3 regions of the Streptomyces sp. NPDC050422 genome follow, and region 1 is predicted to be linked to each of the others. Evidence: riboswitches for the same ligand, from Rfam matches in the RefSeq annotation. Region 1 holds a riboswitch; each other region holds the start of a gene.
The links. A riboswitch is a leader RNA that binds a small molecule or an ion and turns the genes downstream of it on or off. The one in region 1 is predicted to bind cyclic di-AMP.
Positions count from the first base shown of each region.

Region 2: another riboswitch for cyclic di-AMP. It lies ahead of ACIBJG_RS10440 (transglycosylase SLT domain-containing protein); the one in region 1 lies ahead of ACIBJG_RS32080 (transglycosylase family protein).
Region 3: another riboswitch for cyclic di-AMP. It lies ahead of ACIBJG_RS13970 (NlpC/P60 family protein); the one in region 1 lies ahead of ACIBJG_RS32080 (transglycosylase family protein).

Region 1 is NZ_JBITIE010000024.1:13,095-16,361, reverse strand. Features, by position in the region: gene eno (phosphopyruvate hydratase) at 1-597, opposite strand, end outside; gene ACIBJG_RS32080 (transglycosylase family protein) at 883-1,641, opposite strand; cyclic di-AMP (ydaO/yuaA leader) riboswitch at 1,646-1,817, opposite strand; gene ACIBJG_RS32075 (transglycosylase family protein) at 2,119-3,093, opposite strand.
Region 2 is NZ_JBITIE010000006.1:119,999-123,265, forward strand. Features, by position in the region: gene ACIBJG_RS10435 (esterase) at 1-284, opposite strand, end outside; gene ACIBJG_RS10440 (transglycosylase SLT domain-containing protein) at 518-1,420, opposite strand; cyclic di-AMP (ydaO/yuaA leader) riboswitch at 1,426-1,611, opposite strand; gene ACIBJG_RS10445 (ABC transporter ATP-binding protein) at 1,895-2,800, opposite strand; gene ACIBJG_RS10450 (FecCD family ABC transporter permease) at 2,808-3,267, opposite strand, start outside.
Region 3 is NZ_JBITIE010000008.1:87,358-90,624, forward strand. Features, by position in the region: gene ACIBJG_RS13965 (hypothetical protein) at 142-495, shown strand; gene ACIBJG_RS13970 (NlpC/P60 family protein) at 567-1,736, opposite strand; cyclic di-AMP (ydaO/yuaA leader) riboswitch at 1,735-1,898, opposite strand; gene pcrA (DNA helicase PcrA) at 2,157-3,267, shown strand, end outside.

The DNA of each region.
Region 1 (3,267 bases):
GGACAGGCCCTTGGTCTTCAGGACCTTCTTCAGCGTGTGGTAGACCTCGGCGCCCCAGCGCAGGGCCTCGGAGAAGGACTCCGCGCCGATCGGCGCGATCATGAACTCCTGGATGTCCACGTTGGAGTCGGCGTGCGACCCACCGTTGAGGATGTTCATCATCGGGACGGGCAGCAGGTGCGCGTTCGGGCCACCGAGGTAGCGGAACAGCGGCAGGTCCGAGGCCTCGGACGCGGCGTGGGCCACGGCGAGCGAGACGCCGAGGATGGCGTTGGCGCCGAGCGAGCCCTTGTTCTCCGTGGCGTCCAGGTCGAACATCGCCTGGTCGATCAGCCGCTGCTCGGTCGCGTCGTAGCCGACGAGCTCCGGGCCGATCTGCTCGATCACGGCGAGGACGGCCTTCTCGACGCCCTTGCCGTGGTAGCGGTTGGGGTCGCCGTCGCGAAGCTCAATGGCCTCGAACGCGCCGGTGGAGGCGCCGGACGGAACGGCAGCACGACCCGTGCTGCCGTCGTCGAGGCCGACCTCGACCTCGACCGTGGGGTTTCCGCGGGAGTCGAGGATTTCCCTGGCTACGACGACGTCGATGGACGGCACGAGGCATCTCCTTCTGGGATATGACGCTGGTGGTGCAGGGTCGCTTTGGCCTTGCGACAAGAGCCTAACCGGCCGGGCCGCCGCAACCGGCCGACCGCCCGTCCCCTGGGACGAAAAAGGACCCAAGGGCAGGCACAGCGGGGCAAAAGGCCGGAAATTTACTGACTAGTAACCACAACAGTTGAACGATCAACGCAGAAACCGGCCGACCCCGGCCCGGTCCGCACGGGGGAAGGTGCGCACCGGGCCGGGGCGGCCGGAGTGTTCAGCGAGGAGAGATCGCGACTACTTCGTCAGGTGGAGCTGCTGACCCGGGTAGATCAGGTCGGCGTCCGAGATGATGTCCTTGTTCAGCTTGAAGATCTGCTCCCAGCCGCCCTTGACCTTGTGGTCGGCGGCGATCTTGCTCAGGGAGTCGCCGGTGACGACCTTGTACTCGCCGTCACCCTTCTCGACCTTCTTGCCGGTCGGGGTGGTGACGGTCTTCGACTCGGCCTTGGGGGCGGTCGAGCGGTCCGAGCGGTTGGTGGAGGGGGCCTCGGTGTGCTCGGCCTTCTTCGGCTCGGCCTTCTGGACCGGCGCCTCCTGCTTCGGGGCGGACTCGGCCTTGGGGGCGGTCTCGGTCTTGGTGGCGGAGGAGCCGGTGTCGACGCCCGGGTCGACACCGTCGTTGCTCAGGTTGCCGGCGCCGGCGCAGGACCAGGCACCCGGACCCTGCATGTCGAGGAGCTTCTCGGCGACCGCGATCTGCTGCGACTTGGTGGCCAGGTCGGCGCGGGCCGCGTACTGCGTACCGCCGGCGGCTGCCCAGCTGGACTGCGAGAACTGCAGGCCACCGTAGTAGCCGTTGCCGGTGTTGATGGACCAGTTGCCACCGGACTCGCACTGGGCGACGGCGTCCCACGTGGAGACGGAGGCGGCGGACGCGCCGGTCGCACCCATCAGGGGTACGGCGATGGCGGCACCGGTGACACCGGCGAGCGTGGCGATACGGACGGCCTTGGACGGGCGACGGTGCTTGTTGCCCTTGCGGTTGAGCAGCATCGAGACTTCTCCTCACCGACGCCTACGAGGTGAGCTGTCGGGTTCGGGCCAAGTGAGTTGCCCGGTCGCACGTCCTTGCGCACGACTTCACCCCAAGCCGGTCCTGATGCGTCTTGCGACGATCGGGCCCGGCGCTTACCTGGGTCCCCCGCTCCTGCCTACGGCGCTTTACGCGTCTGTTCCCTTCGACCGACGGCAGGATTCGGCGTGACGATCGACGGGGCCCGCGGTGCGAGCGGTTCCGACCGTAAACACACCCAACCCTCATATCCAAAGATGGACATACCGGATAAACAGCCCTTCCTTGCATCCCAAGAACCCCTATTTGCGCAGGTGGGAACGGATGCGGCGGGACCTCCCGGACAAGACACGCCAGTTCACGCAAAGAGACCCATGTCTCACTTAGTCAAAAGTGGGACATAGGCCTCTTAACTACCCCAGCTTTCGGGGTGTTCTCAGCTGATCATCAGACTGTGCTCATTCGGCCTTCACGCCGAGATCGAGGCTCTGGCCAGGCAGGATGAGGTCCGGGTCGGATCCCACCTCCGCTTTGTTGGCCTCGTACAGAGCCGTCCACCCGCCGGGCAGCTTCTGTGCATCAGCAATCGCCCAGAGGTTGTCGCCTGCCCGGACGGTGTACGTGCCGTCAGCAGCCGGGGCACCGGTGTCGCGTGCGTCACCGTCACCTCGCGAGGCATGCCGCCCCGCGTCCCGGTCACTGCCGCTCCCCCGGGTCTCCTCGGGAGCCGGCGCGCCGCGGTGCTTGCCGGCCTTCTCCTGGCCCCCGGAGGGGCCCTCCTCGGCGCCGGAGGCGTCGCCCGAGGGCGTGGTGGAGGGTGTGGCGGACGGCGTGGCCGACGGGGACGCGGACGCGTCCGGCTCCTCGCTCTCGCCCTTCGCACCGTCTGCCGGGGTCGCAGTCGCCTCCGGTGACGCGTCGTCCGACGCGGCGGCGTCCCCGGAGGGATCGGAGGGATCGGAGGGATCGGAGGGATCGGCGCTCGCGGACGGGTCCGCGCTGCTTCCGGTGGGGTCGACGGACGGAGTGCTGCCCGGGTCCACACCCGGAAGGCCGCTGTCCGGGACGAGGCCCGAGATGACCGCACAGCTCGGCCACGCCTTCGGCCCCTGGTCGTCCAGGACCTTCTCCGCCACGGCGATCTGCTGCGAGCGGCTGGCGAGGTCCGCGCGTTCGGCGTACGACTCGCCGCCGTACGACTTCCAGACCTCCTGCGAGAACTGCAGGCCGCCGTAGTAGCCGTTACCGAGGTCGGCGCTCCACATGCCACCGCTCTCGCACTCGGCCACCCGGTCCCAGGTCGAGGCGTCGGCGGCGTGCGCACCTGCCGCGCCGAGCAGCGGGATGGCGATGGCCGAACCGGTCACGCCTGCGGCGACGATGATCGCGGGTGCCTGCCGAGGGCGACGGTGTCTGCCGTTAGCGGAGCCCATGGGGATGCCTTCCGTGTGACTGACGAGTGACTGGTGAGTCGAACGGTGAACCTAGCGGGACTCGAACGCATGTCACAAGTCGATGCAGCAGAGATCACGTGAAAGTCACAGAGTTGACAGAGTGTCACCTCTGCCGGGCGCCGGTTCCGGCGTGAACTCCACCGGAAGCGTGCG
Region 2 (3,267 bases), on a different contig from region 1:
ACTCCGGTGGTGTTCTGGCTGAGGACGGCGCCGCGGACGGTTCCGATGCCGCCCGGCCCGCCGTACTGCACGGTCACGTAGCCCGCGCCCTTCCTTCCGTCGACGGTCCCGCCGGGCGCGCCGATGAGCACGTCGTCGTAACCGTCGCCGTCGAAGTCGGTGTTGCGGTCGTGTGCGCGCGTTCCGCCGGGGGTGCCGGCGTAGGCGGAGGGCGCGGCGATGGCGGCCCCTGCGATCAGGAGGAATGCGGCCGCGACAACGGCGGCGGAACGGTTGGTGCGCACGAGCGGCTCCTCGGTTCAAGGATGACCGGGCGGGGAGGCCGGTCCGGCCGATCGGGCCGGACAGACCGCTGGGCCGGGGGGACGCCGGGAAGGGCCCGTTGCCTTCCCGACGCCCTGTTTGACCGGCGCTGCGGCACAAGGGTTGTACGGCACGGCAAAAGGGGCGGAAGGGAGCAGTTCAGCCCCCTTCCGCCCCTGCTCACGACTCCGCCCGGGGGCGGACCCGCAAGGGGTCAGTAGGCCCCGAAGACGTTGTCGATCGAGCCGTACGTGGCCGCCGCGTAGTTGCACGCGGCGGTGATGTTGGCGACGGGGTCCAGGATGTCCAGCGAGGTGCCGGGCACGTGGAAAGCGTCGAACGTGGGCTGGATGACCTGGAGCAGGCCCTGGGACGGGGTGCCGGCCGCGGCGTTCGAGTCCCAGTTGTTGACGATCTGCGGGTTGCCCGAGGACTCGCGCAGGATGTTGCGGTGGATGCTGTCGTAGGTGCCGGGGATGCCGTTCTCGGCCATGACGGCGAGGGACTCCTTGATCCAGCCGTCGAGGTCGTCGGTGTACGCCGTCGCGGCCTGCGCCGGAGTCGTCTCGGTCTGCGCGGGGGTCGTGTCGGCGATCTCCTCGGCGACGGGCGTGGCCGTCGTCCGCTCGGAACGGTCGGCGCGGTCGGCACTGTCGGATCGGTCGGCCGACGGCTGCGAGGCACTGCCGGACGTGTTCTCCGCCTTGTACTCGCTCTTGGTCGCGGCCTTGGGGGCGGCGGCCGCGGACTTGGCACCGATGGTCAGCTTCAGGCCCGGGTGAATCAGGTCGGGGTTGCCGCCGACCACGTTCCGGTTGTCCTTGTACAGCTGCTCCCAGCCGCCACTGAGGGAATGCCCACGGGCGATCTTGGAAAGCGAATCTCCGGAGACCACGGAATAGATGGTGGACTCGGCCTTCTGTGCGGCAATTTCCTTGCCCGCAACGGAAGTCGAGGCTGCGGCCTTTTCTGCCACGACCGGCTTGACCGGCGCGGCGGAGGCCGATCCGGCAGCGATCAGGGGGAGCGCGAGAACGGCTCCGCCTGCGCTCACGGCGATGAAACCGCGGGTCAGGGAGGTGGACTTGGAACGACGGTGGTGACCCTTGATGGGCATGGCGCTTTTCCTCTCCGCCGCCTGCGAGGTGAGCTGTCGGGTTCGGACTGGAGATGCCCGGTCGCACATGGCGACTTCACCCCAAGCCGCTCCGGAAATCCGGACCGGCGTCAAACCTGGGTCCCCCGCTCCTGCCGTACGTGAGTGGTGTCGGGTTACCGGACGGCGGCAGGATTCGGCGTTCCATCCGGATTGACGGCGACCGTAAGCGAGAAAGGCCGGGCGAAACAAGCCCGGAATTCGTGATCACAATTGATGCGCAAGATCAATCAAAGGAAATGTGCGACACCGGTCACACCGACGCGGGTCAACTTTCTTGGCGCATCAGGGAACCGGCACCTCCGGTTCCGCGTCAGGGGTCGAAAACGTGACGCTGGCCACTGCGCCCGAAAGGGGCGTTTTGGTGGCTTTGCGAGCCTGTGGCCGGTAGAAACGCGACCCTGTTGAGCATTTCCGACTAATGCGAATAATCGCTTAATCAGGACAATACGGTGCGAGTGTCGGCCGGGCCGCCACCGCGGCACGGCTGCGCGGTACCACGACCGGTGAGCCGTCGCCCGGGGCGGGAAGAATGTCCGCGTCCAGCGCGTACAGCTCCTTCACCAGCGCCTCGTCGACCGTCTCGCGGGGGGCGCCCCGGGCGATGACGCGGCCGCCCTTCATGGCGACGAGCAGGTCGGCGTAACGGGCGGCGGCGGCGAGGTCGTGCTGGACCATGACGACGGTGCGGCCGGTGGCCGCGACCTCGCGGACGAGTTCCAGCACCTCGACGGCATGCCCGAGGTCGAGGGCGCTGGTCGGTTCGTCGAGCAGGACGACCGGGGTCTGCTGGGCCAGGACCATCGCGAGCCAGCACCGCTGGCGCTGACCGCCGGACAGCCGGTCGACGCGCTCCGCGGCCAGCGCGGTGGTTCCGGTGGCGTCCAGTGCGTCGCGTACCGCCCGCTCGTCCTCGCGCGACCACTGGCGCAGCAGCCCCTGGTGCGGGCTGCGGCCGTAGCGCACCAGGCCGGCCACGGTGACCGCCTCGGGGGCGCGCGGCAACTGGGGCAGCAGCGCGACATGGTGCGCGGCCTTGCGCCGGCCGGTCTCCCAGATGTCGGTGCCGCCGATCAGGACCGTGCCGGTCTCGGGCCGGTGGAGCCGGGCGACGGTCCGCAGCAGGGTCGACTTCCCGCAGCCGTTGGGGCCGACGATCGCGACGACCTGTCCCGCGGGGACGCTGAGGTCGACGTTCTCGACGACGGGGCGGCCGGGGTATCCGGCGTGCAGGCCACGGACTTCGAGGCCGGCGTCGAAGCCCGCGTCGTTGCCCGTCTCGAAGCCCGCGTCGTTGCCCGCTTCGAAGGCCGCCTTCGCGCCGGTCGGATTCTCGGTCATGTGCGGCTCACGCCTTTCCGGCGGCCGGGTCGGGCCGCAGCAGTACCCACAGAAGGAAGGGGCCGCCGAGGACGCTGGTGACGACCCCTACCGGCAGTTCGACCGGAGCGGCGACGCGTCCGATCGCGTCGGCCGCGGCGATGAGCGCGGCTCCGGTCAGTGCCGAGCCGGTGACCGGGACACGGGTGGGCCCGGTCAGCCGCTGGGCGAGGATCGGTGCCGCCAGGGCCACGAAGGCGATGGGGCCGCCGACCCCGACCGCCGTGCCCGCCAGCAGCACGGCCAGGACGAGCGCGACGGTACGCACGCGCCGCAGGTCGACGCCGAGGGAGCTCGCCACCTCGTCGCCGAAGCGCAGCAGTTGCAGGCGGTGCCCGGCCGCGAGCGAGAGCGGGACGAGGAACAGCAGGGCCACGGCCAGCGGCACACCGGCGTCCCAGTCGCGTCCGTTGAGGCTGCCGACGGCC
Region 3 (3,267 bases), on a different contig from region 1:
GTGAATTTGGCGTTGCGTTGTCGCCGAACGATCGGAAAAATTGCATCAGAGTCAGGCAATTGGTGCATCTCGCGGTCAAGTGGTCGCTAAGGCCCACCTGGCTGCGGAGTGCTGATATGGCCGCGGCTAGGCTGCGGAACCATGCGTGTACTCATTGATGTCTTCGTCGCCCTGCACATCATCGGCATCGCCTGCCTGCTGGGCGGTTTCCTCACCCAGATGAAGGCGATGGGGGCGGGCACGGCACGCTTCGTCCCGGCCATGCTGCACGGCGCGCTGACCATGCTGGTCACGGGAATCGCCCTGGTCGGGCTCGACCAGGCCGACGACCACCCCGTGAACAACATCAAGATCGGCATCAAGCTGCTGATCCTGGTCGTGATCCTTGGAATCGTCTACGTCAAGCGCGACGACGAGAAGGCCGACAAGGGCCTCTTCGCGGCGGTCGGCGGACTGACGATCGTCAACATCTTCATCGCCACGCTCTGGACCTGAGCCGACGGCAACGCCGCTGCCCGGACCCCCCGAGGGTCCGGGCAGCGGCGTTTTCGTCGCCCGAAGCCGCTCTAGCCCGGCCGCACGCTCCCGTAGATCGGCATGTAGTAGATCGACTCCTCGCGCACGTTCGCCCCCGGCTTCGGCGCGTGGATCATCATGCCGTCGCCCTTGTAGATGCCGACGTGGCTGATGTCGTCGTAGAAGAAGACCAGGTCCCCGGGCTGAAGATCCGCCGTGGCGACCCGGGTGCCGACGTTCACCTGGTCCCAGGTGGTCCGCGGTATGTCGACGCCGGCCGCCTTCCAGGCCGCCTGGGTGAGCCCCGAGCAGTCGTACGAGGCCGGGCCGGTCGCCCCCCAGACGTACGGCTTGCCGATCTGCGCCCTGGCGAACGCCATGACCTTCTCCGCCTTGGTCGAGGCATCGGTGTCCGAACCGGAACCCGAGCCGGTACCGGTTCCGGTGCCCGTCCCCGTACCGCTGCCGGACTCCTTCGCGGCCTCATCGGCCTTGCGGTCGGCCTCGGCCTTCGCGGCAGCCTGCTTCTTCGCCAGCTCCCCCGCCTTGCGCTTGGCCTCCGCCTCCTTCTTGCGCTCCAGCTCCGCCAGCCGCGCCTTCTCCTCGGCGGTCAGCTTCGACAGCAGGCCGCGGGCCTCGGACAGCTTCGTCTGGACGTCTCGCTTGCTGGTGCGCAGCGTCGTCTGCGACTCGGTGAGCGTCTCCAGGCTCGCCACGGCCTCGGCCCGCTGCTTGGACGCCTTCTCCTGCTGCGTACGGAAGTCCGACACGGCGCGCGTCTGGCGCTCGGTCATCCGGTCCATGAGGTGGGTCTGGTCGAAGAACGACTGCGGGTCGTCGGCCAGGAAGAAAGTGGCGGTCGGGGCGAGGGCGCCGCCGCGGTACTGGGCGGCGGCGTACGTGCCGAGCGTCCTGCGTGCCTCGTTCACTTTCTCGGTGCGCTGGGCGACGTCGTCCAGCAGCGTGTCCACCTTGGAACGCTGCTTGGTCGTCGCCTCCTTCGCCTGGTTGTACTGCTGGGTCGCGGTGCCCGCCTGCCGGTAGAGGTCGTCGACCTTCTTCTGTACGTCCTCGATGCTGGGCTTGGGGGCCGGGGCGGCCAGTGCGCTCTGCGTGGACAGCAGGGTCACCGATGCCAGCGCGGCCGTCGTGAGCCCGACGGCGGGGCCGGTGCTGCGCACCAGGGTGCGCGGTTTGCGATGCGACGCCAAGGCCGGCATCTCCTTCCGTGGACCGCCTACCGGGTTAGCTGTCGGGTTCGGGCGGAACGGAAGGCTGCCCTACGGTCCTGGGGGGATTCGGACCGATTCACCCCGGTGATGCGTGTGGGTCCCCGGTTCCTGACTCCCGTACGGGAAGCCCGGATTCGGCGTGGACGCCCGCTCGGCGTGGATCGCCTCTGGGGGTACGGGCCGCCCGAACGAGCACGCTAGCCAACTCATGGTGCCGCTGTGAAGGTTGATGTTCGATATGCCCGATACATTTTCGTGACCTCTGCGGATCGGGGTGCTGCGGGGCAGGCGGGGCCGGAATCCCCGCACTCTGTGCGGTCCGCCGCTTGCTCTGTGTGTCCCCCTGTGAGTGCGTGGTTGGTCACTCGGGCCCGGAGTGTCAGTGCGCACGCCTAGACTCGGGAGGCGATGAGCAGCCTCTTTGACGACAGTTTCCTGGCCGGCCTCCAGCACACGGAGGAAGGGCCCCCGCCGCCCCCCGAGGACTCCGCACCCGAAGCGGTGCCGGAGGGCCTGTTCGCGGGCGTTTTCGAGGGGCCCCCGCCGCCCCGCGACGCGTACTACCGCGACGGGGCCCACCGCCCCGTCCTCGACGCGGCCGCGCTGCTCGACGGGCTGAACACCGAGCAGCGCGCAGCCGTCGTGCACGCCGGGTCCCCGCTGCTCATCGTCGCCGGCGCCGGTTCGGGCAAGACCCGCGTGCTGACCCACCGCATCGCCCACCTGCTGGCCGAGCGGGGGGTGCACCCGGGCCAGATCCTGGCGATCACCTTCACCAACAAGGCCGCCGGCGAGATGAAGGAGCGCGTCGAGCAGCTCGTCGGACCGCGGGCCAACGCCATGTGGGTCATGACCTTCCACAGCGCGTGCGTACGGATCCTGCGCCGTGAGTCGAAGCGGCTCGGCTTCACCTCCTCGTTCTCGATCTACGACGCCGCCGACTCCAAGCGCCTCATGGCCCTGGTCTGCCGCGATCTCGACCTCGACCCGAAGCGCTTCCCGCCGAAGTCGTTCACGGCGAAGGTGTCGAACCTGAAGAACGAGCTGATCGACGAGGAGACCTTCGCCGGACAGGCCGCCGACGGTTTCGAGAAGACGCTCGCCCAGGCCTACGCGCTGTACCAGTCCCGGCTGCGCGAGGCCAACGCGCTGGACTTCGACGACATCATCATGACGACGGTGCACCTGCTCCAGGCGTTCCCCGACGTCGCCGAGCACTACCGCCGCCGCTTCCGGCACGTCCTCGTCGACGAGTACCAGGACACCAACCATGCCCAGTACACCCTCGTACGGGAACTGGTCGGCCCGGCCGGCCCCGAGGACGCCCCCGCCGAGCTGTGCGTCGTGGGGGACGCGGACCAGTCGATCTACGCCTTCCGGGGCGCGACCATCCGTAACATCCTCCAGTTCGAGGAGGACTACCCGAACGCGACCACGATCATGCTGGAGCAGAACTACCGCTCCACGCAGACGATCCTGTCCGCGGCCAACGCGGTCATCGAGCGCAACGAGAGCCGCC